DNA from 3 places in the Macrococcus sp. GL_134 genome. Region 1 is predicted to be linked to each of the others. Evidence: riboswitches for the same ligand, from Rfam matches in the RefSeq annotation. Region 1 holds a riboswitch; each other region holds the start of a gene.

Region 1 (4,459 bases):
TCATCAGGCTCATTAAGTTCTCACCTCCTCAAGCCAGCAGTCTACTTGATGGTCCTGCTTATGTGTCGTTGCTGGATAATGTGAGACACAGATATTCATGGCATACGGACAACGATCGACAAACGGACAACCTTGCGGGATTTCGTCTGCCATAGAAGGTCTCCCTTTAATAGAGTATAAAGGCTGACTTCTATCTGTATCCTCTTTAATCAGTGAAGCCAGTAACCCTGCTGTATAAGGATGTTTCGGATGGTTAAAGATAGCTTCCACAGACCCTTGTTCAACAATTTTGCCGCTATACATGACAGCCACCCGGTCTGCTATTTCAGCGACAACGCCTAAGTCATGAGTAATCAGCAGAATGGCACTGCCTTTCTCTTCTTTCAACTTCTGCAAAAGCGATAAAATCTGCTTCTGTGTCGTGACGTCTAACGCTGTAGTCGGCTCATCGGCAATGACCAGGTCAGGTGATAAAGCCAGCGCCATGGCAATGACGATACGCTGGCGCATGCCGCCGGACAGCTCATGCGGATACTGTTTAAGTCTCGCTTCCGGCAAAGTGATTTCCACACTTTTCAGCAGACGGATAGCTTCATCCCTTGCGGCTTTCCTGGAATATTTCTTTTTGATGATAAATATCTCCATCAGCTGTTTACCTATCGTAAGTGTAGGATTGAGTGAGGTCATTGGGTCCTGGAAAATCATGCCGAGTTGATGTCCTCTGATATTCAGCCAGTCTTTATTCTTTATCTTCTGCAGGTCCTGGTTGTTGAACTGAATCTGCTCTGCATTCAGGTTAAGATTCCCTGCCTGCATCCCTGCGATTGACTGTGTTGTGATACTTTTACCGCTGCCACTCTCACCGACAATAGCGAATACTTCTCCATGTTCAACGTTGAAAGACACCCCTTTAACGATAGGAATTGCTCTTTTTTTCGTGATGACTTGAAGATTTTTTACTGTGAGTAATTCTGTCATATATTCCTCCTAGTCTACTTCAACTTGAAGTGTGTCCTGTAAACCGTCACCTATCGCATTGAAAGAAAACATGGTCAGTGCAATCAGTAGAGATGGAAATAATAAGCGCCACCATTCACCACTTAAGATCACACCGAGCGCGTCATTCGCCATCGTCCCCCAGCTGGCAGCAGGCGCCTGCACACCAAGTCCGAGGAAGCTGAGAAAAGATTCAGCGAAGATAGCAGATGGAATGGTGAAGGTCAGGTTGACAATAATGACCGCCATAATATTCGGAATGATGTGCTTCAGCAGTATACTTGCATGACTCGTACCGAGAAGTTCAGCTGCCGTGACGAACTGCTGCTGCTTAACCTGCAGCACCTGTCCTCTTACAATTCGTGCCATGCTGACCCAGCCTGTCAGACTCAGTGCAATAATCATAGTGACTAGCCCTGGTTTCATCAGGACAAGTAACAGAATCACCACAAGCAGATAAGGCACACCGTATAAAATCTCAACAACCCTCATCAGAAAACCATCGATTCTATCTCCCCATTTGCCACGACCTGCTGCATAACCTGAAATCGCTCCGACGACGATGCCGACAACGATATCAATCAGTGCTGCAATAATCCCGATGGATAAAGAGATACGGGCCCCCAGCCAAATACGCGTGAAGATATCTCGTCCTAAGTCATCTGTACCAAACCAGTATTTACTGTCAGGTGCGAGATTCGCTTCAATCAGAGACTGTTTGCTTCCTTCATAACCCGAGATCATCGGCCCTATAATAGCCATTACTAAAATACAAAATAGTACAAATATACCTAAAATAGCCATCTTGTGATTAAAAAAAGAAAGAAGCAGCTGTTTCCGGGTAGAAGCGCGCTTTAAAATAACGTCCTGTCCATCATCTCTTGGTGTTAGTTTCTCGAACGAAGTATCTGTGTAACTATTCAAATCTCTCACCACTCCTTAAAGAAATTCTTGGGTCAATCAGACGGTAACAGATATCAACGAGCAGCAACGTCAATAATAATATAAAACTGTAGAAAATCGTCGTTCCCATGATGACTGGATAGTCCCGGTTGAAAATACTCTCCACAAAATATTTGCCGATACCTGGAATGGAGAAGACCTTTTCGATGACAAACGTGCCGGTCACGACTGAAGCAAATAACGGACCGAGAAATGTAATAACAGGCAGTAATGTATTACGCAGTACATGCTGCGTGAGTATGTAAGTCATCGGTAAACCTTTTGCTTTCGCCGTGCGAATATAGTTGGAGTTCAGCACTTCAATCATATTACTCCGAACATAACGGGTGATAATCGCAAGCGGACCTACAGCAAGCGCGATACTCGGTAAGATTGAGTGCCACCATGTATCAAAGTTGGCAATAGGAAGAATCTGCCATTCTACGCCGAAATACTTAATCAGAAGTGGTGCGAGAATAAAACTTGGAACCGAGATACCAATAATCGCAATGAATAATGCCAGAAAATCCAGAAAGCGGTGCTTATAAATCGCTGCGATAGTCCCTAGAATGATGCCACCAATCAGTGCAATGACAATAGACTGAATACCGAGAAGCGCGGACGCGCCAATCCCTTCAATAATAATAGTATTAACATCCCTACTTTCCGACTGAATAGACGGCCCGAGATCAAACATGGAGATATTCTTGAGATAAATAAAATACTGATTCAGAACCGGCTGATCCAGATGAAACTTCGCTTTCATATGATTCAGCTGTTCTTCTGATAATGCTTTGGAATCATTTGAGAACGGATCGCCCGGAATGGAATGCATGATGATAAATGTTACTGTGATAATCAGCCACATTGTGATAATGATACTGGCGATCTTACGAACAATGACCAACAATAAACCCTCCTTCTGCATTTAACTCCACAAAAAAATCCCATGGACAAGAACAAGTCCACAGGAATATATACCGAGTCTTGTCTCATCTTTACAACTTTCGTTGCAGGAATTGGCACAGTGTTCAAAAAGAATCTGCTGCCGAGGTTTCGTAGGGCCTATCCCTCCACCTCTCTGGATAAGAGTTAAATTATTTATTTAATTTTTATAACTTTATGTTACAACAAAAAAACATGAAGTCAACATCAATTTTTAAAGTTTTGAATAGACGAAATAATCAGAAAAATATGTTTGGTAAAAATCTAAATAAAATTTTCTATTTCCATTAAGCTATTTTACAGTGATGAATAGCACAGCTCGTTACTTATTTACTTAAAGATCCGGCTAAATAAAACCATATCAAAATAAATATATTTTCTTTACATAAAATTCAAATAATAAGACATCATTTATATTATAATGGAGGTATCTTACAATAAAGGGAAAAATATAATGAGACTAAATAAACTTCTTATCGCATCTTTAGCTATAGGAACTTTGCAACTTCCGACTATTACTACGACTGCTTTTGCAGATGAAGGGGCTAAAACTGTGACGGGTGAGATTTTACCTGCTTCTGCCGATACGGATGGCGATGGCTGGGCGAATGTCGACTTTGATCCATCTGGACTTCCGGCTGCAGACCTAGAGAAGGTGAACCAGCTGACCATTCAAAAAGACTCAGGTCAATTATCTCAAGTAGAATATAACGAGCAAGTGGCTGCTATCTTTAAGCAGGCAGCTGAAAATCAGCAAAGTGCTCAGACGACCGTCACCCAGCTGCCTGATACCGGTGAAGCGAATCATTCAACTAGTATCGTTGTTACAGGCATCCTTTTACTGGCATTTGGCCTTAAACTGATAACAAGACGTGCATAATATTGAAGACCTTCTCAGCTCAAAGCCTGAGAAGGTCTTTGTTTAAGCGGCTGACAAATCTGTCATGAATCCTGTTACAGTGCAGCCAGCTGGCTCAGCCGGTAATCTAACATCTTAAAATCAATGATTCGGGCCTGCCGGTGGGATTCCCGGCCATCAGCAAATAAAATAACAACCGGCACCATAAATAAAGACAACTGCCCCGCCGCTTCCGGCATGTCGACGAGTGCGATGATATTGCAGCTCAATCGGTAACAGCTCATCTCAAAAATCTACCAGTTCTTAAGCTCATTTTCAAGACGTTCAGCATACGGAAAGTGTGTGAATAGACTTGAGATAATAACCTCATCATCGACCAAGATATAGGTCTCCGAACTATCAAGCGCTAGTAACTCAAATACAGCTTGCGGTTCAATATGACATAACCCATTCCTAAAATAAGGTTGTTCCGTTGTAAGATCATAAGAGTTTGAAGTTCCTCTTATTTCTTCCCAGGACAGTTCATTCGGGAAACCTGATAATACGCCCCATATCCATTGAACATGTGAATACTGCTGCAGCAGTGAAAACAACTCTTCACTATCCAGAAAGTAATCATGTGGTTCATTCAATGGAAAAGTCTCGTTATCAGCATTATTATGTTCCACACAGCTCACTTTCCATTTCAGAGCTTTTACGTGGGGTTCAATGTGTTTC
Region 2 (4,459 bases), 490 kb from region 1:
GTTTGAAGGCCATGTTTCACATCAATCACCTGATCACCCAACTTCCATAAACCACAAAAAAATCCGCAGACTTAAACCGTCTGCGAATCTGAACCTCTGTTATTCAGCTTTATTAAATGCTGTAAACTCACTGTCTTTCAGTTCAATTTCTGCTTTTGTACCATGCCATATGCCGACAAATCGCGATGGTGTTTCATTCTTGCTGTAATAATCGCCGTCATAATAAGCAAGCGGGAACAATTGACCTGACTTCACTTCTTCCATAATCCGACTGTAGAATGCTGAATTATCAATTTCAGCATAGTAGCCGAAGAATTTCTTATGTTCGCCTGCCAGCAGATCATTCACTAGTAACAATGATGTCGAGCCGTTCTGGCGGAAGTTCAAGTCTATCGCGTAAACATCGCCGTCAGAGTCGACCAGCAGGTCAAATCCTGCAATGCCTCTGTAGCCGGCATCGATGCCGTTCTGCATGATTTCTCTACCCGCTTCGATGACTTTGTCAGGCACTTGACTTGCTGTTGAATTGCCTTTGTACTTGCCGTATTGATCCGTATTCTGTATAGACGCCCCGAGGTATTTCAGTCCGAGCGTCTCGCTATAGGCATACTGCACACAGTAGTTCGACTCTGCCTGGATGAAATCTTCAATGACAAAGTCTGTAGCGTCTGCCACATTGCCGATACGCTGCAGCGCTCTTTTAAGATCGTCGTCGTTATAACAAATCATCACACCATAGCCGCCAGCTGTCGGATGATCGTCTGCAGGTTTAATGACATACGGATATTCCCAGTTCGCGAGCTGTGCTTCAAGTTCATCGGCACTGACGATGTCACGCCGCGGCAGAAACTTACCTTTTGTCCAGTCAGCGAGCCGCATCTTGTTGTTCAGTGCGATGAATGTCGGACGGTCGATATAGGATGTTTCAGGGTTTACGTAATCCGTTTCATGAGTATACTGGAAGAAAATTTTCTCACCATTATCTTCTGCTTCTCTTAAGCGGGCATTGTAAGACTGCTCATCTGTATAGATGCGGTAGTTGCCCGGCAGTTCGATGTCTGCTGCAGCAAATAAGGCACGCGTTTTGTCGCCGACAGTGGCCTCATGAAGAATGACAGGCATATCCGCAATCAATAATTCACGGGCTGTCAGCATGTTAGATTGATGTCCTTCAGTCGTCAGCCACGGATTTTTTCCGTATGACGGGCGGGACGTAAAAACTACTTGATCTCCGTACAGTTGATGGAGTGTCAGCGGTAGTTTAGCAGTCAAATTATTCATTCATTTACCCCTTCAGATGTTTGTGTAATTGCTTGATCTCCTCAAGCACAGCGGGTTGCGTAATCAGCTCAACCGCCATCGTCGCCATAATACGGGCACCCTGCAGTAATGCACGGTCACCTTCAGCACTTGCTGCTGCCTGCTCAAATTCATACGTATGGCCGATCAGTGTAGATGGTCCAATTTTGAGATGTGGATGAATCGTTGGAATGACATGACTCACATTCCCTGTATCCGTCGACCCAAAACCAAAGTCATCATGCTGAATCTCTTCACCGTGCAGCGCTGCATGGCGTTCAAACAGGTCATCCAGACGGTCATTCAAGATGAATTCGTCGACGCCGTTTTGAATATGATTCAGTCTGAACTGACCGCCGGCAATGTCAGCGGCTCCTTTGGCGATACGTTCCACTTTGTCAGTCAGCACATTCAAATCATGACGGCTGAGCGCACGCGTATAGAATCGTGCTTTCGTATAATCCGGTACGATGTTGGCACTTGCCCCACCATTTAATATAATACCATGAACTTTGTCTTTCGGTTTAATATGTTGACGCAGCTGTGCAATCCCATTAAAAAAGCTGATCATCATATCGAGTGCGTTCACGCCGTTGAAGGCATTTTCAGAGGCATGCGCACTTCTGCCGAAAAATTCAACTTCAAATACATCAACTGCAAGCGTCGGCACGGTGCGGTAAGATTCATGACCAGGGTGGATCATCAGCGCGACGTCACAGTCATCGAACAGCCCAGCTTTGACGTAAGTCGCTTTTGCGCTGCCGTTGACGCCGCCCTCTTCTGCTGGTGTACCGAACACTTTGATTGTTCCGCCGATGTCATCGATGACGGTCTTCAAACTGAGTGCCGCAAGTACACTGCTCGTTCCGATGATGTTATGACCACAGGCGTGACCTAAGTCAGGCAGTGCATCATATTCCGCCAAAAAGGCGATGGTCGGCCCGTGCTTCTCCGCGGCGTACGTCGCAATGAATCCAGTCGGATGGCCTGCGATATCCCGCTCGACCGTGAACCCTTCTCGTTCCAATAGTTCTGATAGTAGTTGCTGCGCATGATATTCTTCGTTTCCGAGTTCGGGCCGTGAATGGATGTCGTGACTGATCTTAATGATGTCGTCCTGATGTGCCGTGATATAATCTGTAATCCGCTTCGTCTGTTCTGGTGCTGTATATGTGTGAGTTGTCATCAAAAAATTCCTTTCTGTCCACTACTATCAAGAAAAAAAGAGACATTCCTTAAAGATAAGGAATGTCTCTTCTTCTTATCTTCCAGCGCTTCAGCTGTAGGAGTTAGCACCTTGCCTTCAGGTAGGTTGCTGGACGTCATAGGGCCTTTCCCTCGATCCGTCTTGATAAGTGATTTAATTGTTATTGATTACTATATAATGTCTACCGGTATTCGTCAACCTTTTCATTCCGATGTTACCGGCAGATAGATTCTGAACTGTGTTCCAGCGACCGTACTCTCCACTTCAATGCTGCCGCTGTGGCTTCTGACAATCTGCTGTGCGACTGCGAGTCCGAGTCCTGAACCGTTATGGTCAGTAGTCGTATTCGTTCCTCTGTAGTAATGGTCGAATATATACGGCAGCTCTTCTTTTTTGATGCCGTTGCCGTTATCAGTGATGGCAATGACCAGCATCTGGTCATCGACTGTCGTGCTGAGCCAGACGTCGACCATGTCATTATGGGCGAATGCATTCGAGATGATGTTCAACAATACCCGCTTCATCCGCTCGCGGTCAATCATTACGACTGCATCTGTCTGATCCACGTATTTCAAGGGCTGATTGTAATGGTCGATAAAGTGCTGAATATACGGTACGATATGCGTCTTTTCCTTGGTGAATTCAAGGAAATCATTTTTCAGCTGGTACGTCATGTTCAAGTCTTTGATCAGCATATCGATGTACAGCGCCTTGTCCTCAATAATCTGCGCAAAGCGGCGGCGCTCCTCTCCCGAGATTTCAATATCGCTCGTCAACAGCTTGCTGTAGCCGTATATCGAGCTGAGTGGTGTCTTCAAGTCGTGGCTGATTCCTGCAATCCATTCCTCGCGGAGCTTACCGATACGGCTCTGATACGTTTCGTCGAGCTTGAGCTTCGCCGTCAGCTCCTTGATGGATTCATCCACTGATGTATACATCTGGTACTTGCGGCGCAGCTTGTGCTTCCGGTAGATCCTGTCATTGTCCGGAACGACGTAATGCCCGTTCTGCAGCATCTTCACCCAGTCGACAAAATGAACAAGCGGCCGCGTCAGACGATGTCCTGCCAGCAGTGCCAGCGCTAAAATAATCGCGAACACAATCACAGAAAAGATCAAATACCAGAGGAAGAAATTTTTGATGTCCTCCATGAATGCCTGATCTTTGAATATGCCGTACTCATCAAAGATAATCTGCTTGTCCAGCACCCCTTGATTTTTCTGGACGAACAAATAATAGCGGCCATCCCGCATCGTTTCCCGCAGCTGGTAGTCATTGAAGTTATCTCCGTTCAAATCCTGGAACCAGGCGTTTTGGACTTCGGTCGTCGATAAGCTGCCGTGAATTTTCGTCAGCTCGTTTGCTCTCGGGCTCTGAATGAACAGCCCGATGTCATGCTGGTCCATATAGCGTTCCAGCTTCTTGTCCTGCCTGAGGTCAAACATTTCAGCTGACTTGACAATCGGCTTCCGGCTGATCAGCACGGCCTGCCGGTCTGGTGACAGCGACCATGTGCGCATATCCTGAATATAATACCAGTACAGACCGTGGAGCGTTTCACCTTGCTGATTGAATACTTTGAGCACTTTGCCATCATCACCTCTGATGACCAGCATGCTCTCATTGTTCTTCAAAGCCTGCTTAAGGTCATCCGTGATGGTGATCTCCTCACCGTCCAGATGAATCAGCGACTGCATGGTCGATGTCGATTCCGTCGTCAAGTCACCAGTGAGCAGCGTCCCGTCCCAGCGGATTGTCAAGTAGATGAAGAGCGAGATGACTGCTATATTCATCAGTACATACAGCAGCAAAAAGTAATTGATGAAGCGCCACGTAAATCTCCGCCCGATACTCATTCTTCGATGCCTACTTTTAGTATGTAGCCGACACTGCGCACCGTGAGCAGCCGCTTCGGCTCACTTGGATTACATTCCAGCTTCTCACGTAGTTTCC
Region 3 (4,459 bases), 750 kb from region 1:
TCAAGCTCGTCTTCACCGACGACCACTTTGACGTTCTTATCTCTTGAGTAATTGTTCATCGTCCCGGAATCATGACCTTCTCTGTTGAAGTAGGCAATGGATGTGACAGGATATTTCAGTTTGAATGTTTCTTCAACGAGTTCTGCCCGGCGTTTCAAGTCTTCAATGTTATCTCGTAATGAGCGGAAATAGACAGCGCCTTTCTCCTCATCTCGTTCCATCGCAAGTGTCTGTTCGATGTAAGGGTCGATATCCAGCAGACTGAATATATGTTCAAACATCGGTTCCTGTGAGAACTGTGTCTGATCTACGCCGTGATAGATATGCCCTTTCCAGTAATGCGAATCAATGATGTATACACCTGTTCGTGTCAATACGATGTGGGCAATTTTCTCTGTCCGCTTCAGATCACGTCCGGGAATAAAGACATTGGCAAGGACATGCATATCTTCAGGTCTGATTCGTTCGTTTCGGACAAGACGTTCTTTGAGCTGAATCAATGTCAGATCCGTCAAATACTCGCCACCGTTTTTGGACAGATGTTTCAAGCTGTCGATTTGAATGGCTTGTTTAGATACTTGTTCATCATAGATCTCTTTCTGCTGGGCGAACGCTTTTTTCTGTTCAAGCCGTTCTTTCTCAGCTTTGTCCTGCAGTTCTGCTGACAATTTCTGTTTGTCATCTGCATGCTGATCGGCCAGTCTCAGTCGTTCACGTTTTGCTTTGCTGTTAGTAACGATCCAGAGCACTAAGAACAGCAGCGCCAGAACACCGAGCGCAATAATAATGTAATGAAGCGGTGTAAGTTCAGTCATGAAATTCTCCTTTGTATATATAGGTTTATTCATATTATAATCAAAATTTACGTTTTCTTCAGTATTATTCATAAAATTTCATCTGATCAATTTTGAGAATATTACTCTTTTTTCAGCCGAACTCACAAAAAAACGGAAACCCGTTCAAGGTTTCCGCTGTCTAAGATGTTATTGAATCGCTGCTTTCAAGCTGTCGACTTTGTCTGTCTGTTCCCATGGCAGCTCGACATCTGTACGGCCGAAATGTCCGTAAGCAGCTGTCTGCTTGTAGATCGGACGGCGCAGATCAAGCATCTTGATGATACCTGCCGGACGTAAGTCGAATGTGCTGCGTACGGCTTCTACAAGTGCTGATTCTGAGTAGTCGCTTGTACCGAACGTATCGACAGAAATCGATACAGGATGAGCCACACCGATCGCGTAGGCTAGCTGTACTTCTGCTTTGTCAGCAAGCCCTGCCGCTACGATGTTCTTCGCGACATAACGTGCTGCATAGGCGCCTGAACGGTCTACTTTCGTTGCATCTTTACCAGAGAAGGCACCGCCGCCGTGACGGGCATAGCCGCCGTAAGTATCAACGATGATTTTACGGCCTGTCAAGCCTGCATCCCCTTGAGGTCCACCGATAACAAAACGTCCAGTCGGGTTGATGAAGTATTTCGTTTCGTCATCGATCAGTTCTGCGGGAACAACAGATTTAATGACGTGCTCTTTAATGTCCGTCTGAATCTGCTCCAGCTCAATTTTCTCATGGTGCTGAGAAGAAATAACGATTGTATCGATACGTTTTGGCTCGTTATTCTCATCATATTCAACAGTGACTTGTGTCTTACCGTCCGGACGTAAGTAGTCAAGCGTACCGTTCTTACGCACTTCTGTTAAGCGACGTGCCAGTTCGTGTGCCAATGAAATCGGCAGCGGCATTAAGCTCTCTGTTTCATTACATGCATAGCCGAACATCAGCCCTTGGTCACCTGCACCGATAGATTCAATGTCAGAATCAGACAGCTCTTCGCGGTCTTCAAGCGCACGGTCAACACCTTGTGCGATGTCTGGAGACTGCTCATCAATCGCAGTCAGAACAGCCATCGTCTGGAAGTCATAACCATATTTAGCGCGCGTATAACCGATTTCTTTCACTGTTTCACGCACGACTTTTGGAATATCGACATAGGTCGTTGTTGTGATTTCGCCGGCAATGAGTGCCATCCCAGTGGTCACTGATGTTTCGCATGCAACACGTGCTTTAGGGTCCCCTTTTAAGATTTCATCAAGAATCGCATCTGAAATCTGGTCAGCAATTTTATCCGGATGTCCTTCTGTCACTGATTCAGAAGTAAATAGTTTACGATCTGCCAATTTAATATCTCCTTTTTCTATGAAAGTTATACGGTTTATCCATAAGAAAAGCCTTCTCCACAATTAAGAGAGAAGGCTCGATTAATACAAGTCCATTCACTCTTATCGTTCAGATGAAATCTGCAAACGGTTTGGCACCTTACTTAAAAGGTTGCTGGGCTTCGTAGGGTCCATGTCCCTCCACCACTCTGGATAAGAGAATCCGCAAGTAAGATAATACTAAACTATTTGTTAAACGTCAATAAATTTAAGAAATACATAATTTTCTGTCTTTAAAAACTGCTTGAGAATCTGCCGTGATTAGTATAGACTATTGGGTCTGTTATGTTATACTATTTGATGAAACTGCTTACATTGCAGAAACTATTACTGGAGGATTATAACATGAACGATACATCGACGTATAATGAAAATCTGGATCAATTACTAGCAAAACCTTCTACTAAAAAACAGTTGTCTCGCACTCAGCTGATTCAGGACATACTGGATAATGGTGAAGGTGTTCTTACAGACTCAGGAGCAGTAAAAGCAGAAACAGGAAAATATACGGGTCGTTCGCCTAAAGATAAATTTATCGTAAGAGAAGCTGAAACTGAAGATAAAATTGACTGGAACGCCATCAACCAGCCCATCGAAGAGGACGTCTTCTTGAAACTTCTCGACAAAGTGACTTCTTATTTAAACACAAAGGACAAAGTCTATGTCTTTAACGGGTATGCCGGCGCCGACGCTGCGACTCAGCTGAAACTGACTGTCATCAACGAAATGGCATGGCACAACTTGTTCGCCCGCACGATGTTCATCCGTCCCGAAACGACTGAAGAAGGATTGAACATCTCACCTGACTTCACTATCATCTCAGCGCCGCACTTCAAAGCTGACCCCGAAGTGGATGGAACGAAATCCGAGACATTCATCATCACAAGCTTCAAACACAAAGTCATATTGATCGGCGGAACTGAATATGCCGGCGAAATGAAAAAAGGAATCTTCGGTGTGATGAACTATTACCTGCCAGATAATGACGTGATGAGCATGCACTGTTCAGCAAACGTCGGCGAAAACAAAGACGTCGCCTTATTCTTTGGACTATCAGGTACTGGTAAAACGACGTTATCAGCAGATCCACAGCGCAAATTAATCGGTGATGATGAACACGGCTGGAATGACAACGGAGTCTTCAATATTGAAGGCGGATGCTACGCGAAGACAATCGATCTGACGCGTGAGAAAGAGCCACAGATCTATGATGCCATCCGTTACGGCGCTATTTTAGAAAACGTCAAAGTAGATGAGGCCGGTTTCCCTGACTACGAGGATAAATCATTGACTGAAAACACACGCGCCGCTTACCCGATTGAAAATATCGATAACATCATACTGCCATCTATTGCAGGGCATGCGAAGACCATCATCTTCCTGACAGCAGACGCATACGGCGTACTTCCTCCTATCGCTAAATTAAATAAAGACCAGGCAATGTACCATTTCTTAAGCGGATTTACATCAAAACTCGCTGGAACTGAACGCGGCGTCACAAGCCCGCAGCCGGTATTCTCGACATGTTTCGGCTCACCGTTCCTACCGATGCATGCGACCGTTTATGCGAACAAGCTCGGTGAACTGATCGATAAACATAATGTCGATGTCTACCTCGTTAACACTGGCTGGACCGGCGGCGAATACGGCGTAGGTTCACGCATGAACTTGACCCATACACGTTCAATGGTCCGTCGTGCCATCAGCGGTGCATTGAAAGAAGTAGAATATAAGACAGATGAGGTGTTTGGATTAAGCATCCCTTCCCACGTACCAGGTGTCCCGAGCAATATTTTAATGCCGCGCGATGCATGGGTGTCTCACGAAGCTTATGACGAAAAAGCGAAAGAACTTGCAGTGATGTTCAAAGAGAACTTCAAAAAATTCGGAGACCGCTCAGCTGAAATTGAAGCGCAAGGCGGATTCACTTACAAAGGCGAATAATAGTAAATATGGTATCGATCAAAAGGCCCTGATGAGCTACTCATCAGGGCCTTTTGATCGATCCTATACGATTATTCCACAGCAGTCATCCATTCTATTATTTTACGAAGTGTCTTCCGTTCATTCGGCGGTGTAAATACATGTTCCTCTCCTTCGACGATATGCATCTCATAAGGAACACCCAGATGTTTCAGCCGGTCTGCTAAAGTATACGCATGCTGTAGTCCTACCTGCTTATCGTCTGTGCCATGAATAATCATCACGGGTGGACTTGTCGAAGTAACGTGCTGATAGCCGTTTCG

What was found. A riboswitch is a leader RNA that binds a small molecule or an ion and turns the genes downstream of it on or off. The one in region 1 is predicted to bind S-adenosylmethionine.
Region 2: linked by a shared signal. The riboswitch ahead of AC3IPL_RS09340 (M20 family metallopeptidase) and the one ahead of AC3IPL_RS01295 (ABC transporter permease) in region 1 are both predicted to bind S-adenosylmethionine.
Region 3: linked by a shared signal. The riboswitch ahead of metK (methionine adenosyltransferase) and the one ahead of AC3IPL_RS01295 (ABC transporter permease) in region 1 are both predicted to bind S-adenosylmethionine.

The regions. Positions count from the first base shown of each region.
Region 1 is NZ_CM174409.1:228,140-232,598, reverse strand. It holds gene AC3IPL_RS01310 (ATP-binding cassette domain-containing protein) at 1-13, opposite strand, end outside; gene AC3IPL_RS01305 (ABC transporter ATP-binding protein) at 13-978, opposite strand; gene AC3IPL_RS01300 (ABC transporter permease) at 988-1,920, opposite strand; gene AC3IPL_RS01295 (ABC transporter permease) at 1,913-2,845, opposite strand; SAM riboswitch class I at 2,928-3,030, opposite strand; gene AC3IPL_RS01290 (LPXTG cell wall anchor domain-containing protein) at 3,338-3,763, shown strand; gene AC3IPL_RS01285 (YbbN family protein) at 3,838-4,011, opposite strand; gene AC3IPL_RS01280 (hypothetical protein) at 4,036-4,459, opposite strand, start outside.
Region 2 is NZ_CM174409.1:1,774,698-1,779,156, forward strand. It holds gene ldmS (L-aspartate--L-methionine ligase LdmS) at 100-1,281, opposite strand; gene AC3IPL_RS09340 (M20 family metallopeptidase) at 1,286-2,485, opposite strand; SAM riboswitch class I at 2,558-2,657, opposite strand; gene AC3IPL_RS09345 (sensor histidine kinase) at 2,710-4,362, opposite strand; gene AC3IPL_RS09350 (response regulator transcription factor) at 4,359-4,459, opposite strand, start outside.
Region 3 is NZ_CM174409.1:1,518,278-1,522,736, forward strand. It holds gene AC3IPL_RS07810 (nuclease-related domain-containing protein) at 1-815, opposite strand, end outside; gene metK (methionine adenosyltransferase) at 984-2,174, opposite strand; SAM riboswitch class I at 2,274-2,373, opposite strand; gene pckA (phosphoenolpyruvate carboxykinase (ATP)) at 2,559-4,157, shown strand; gene AC3IPL_RS07825 (alpha/beta hydrolase family protein) at 4,229-4,459, opposite strand, start outside.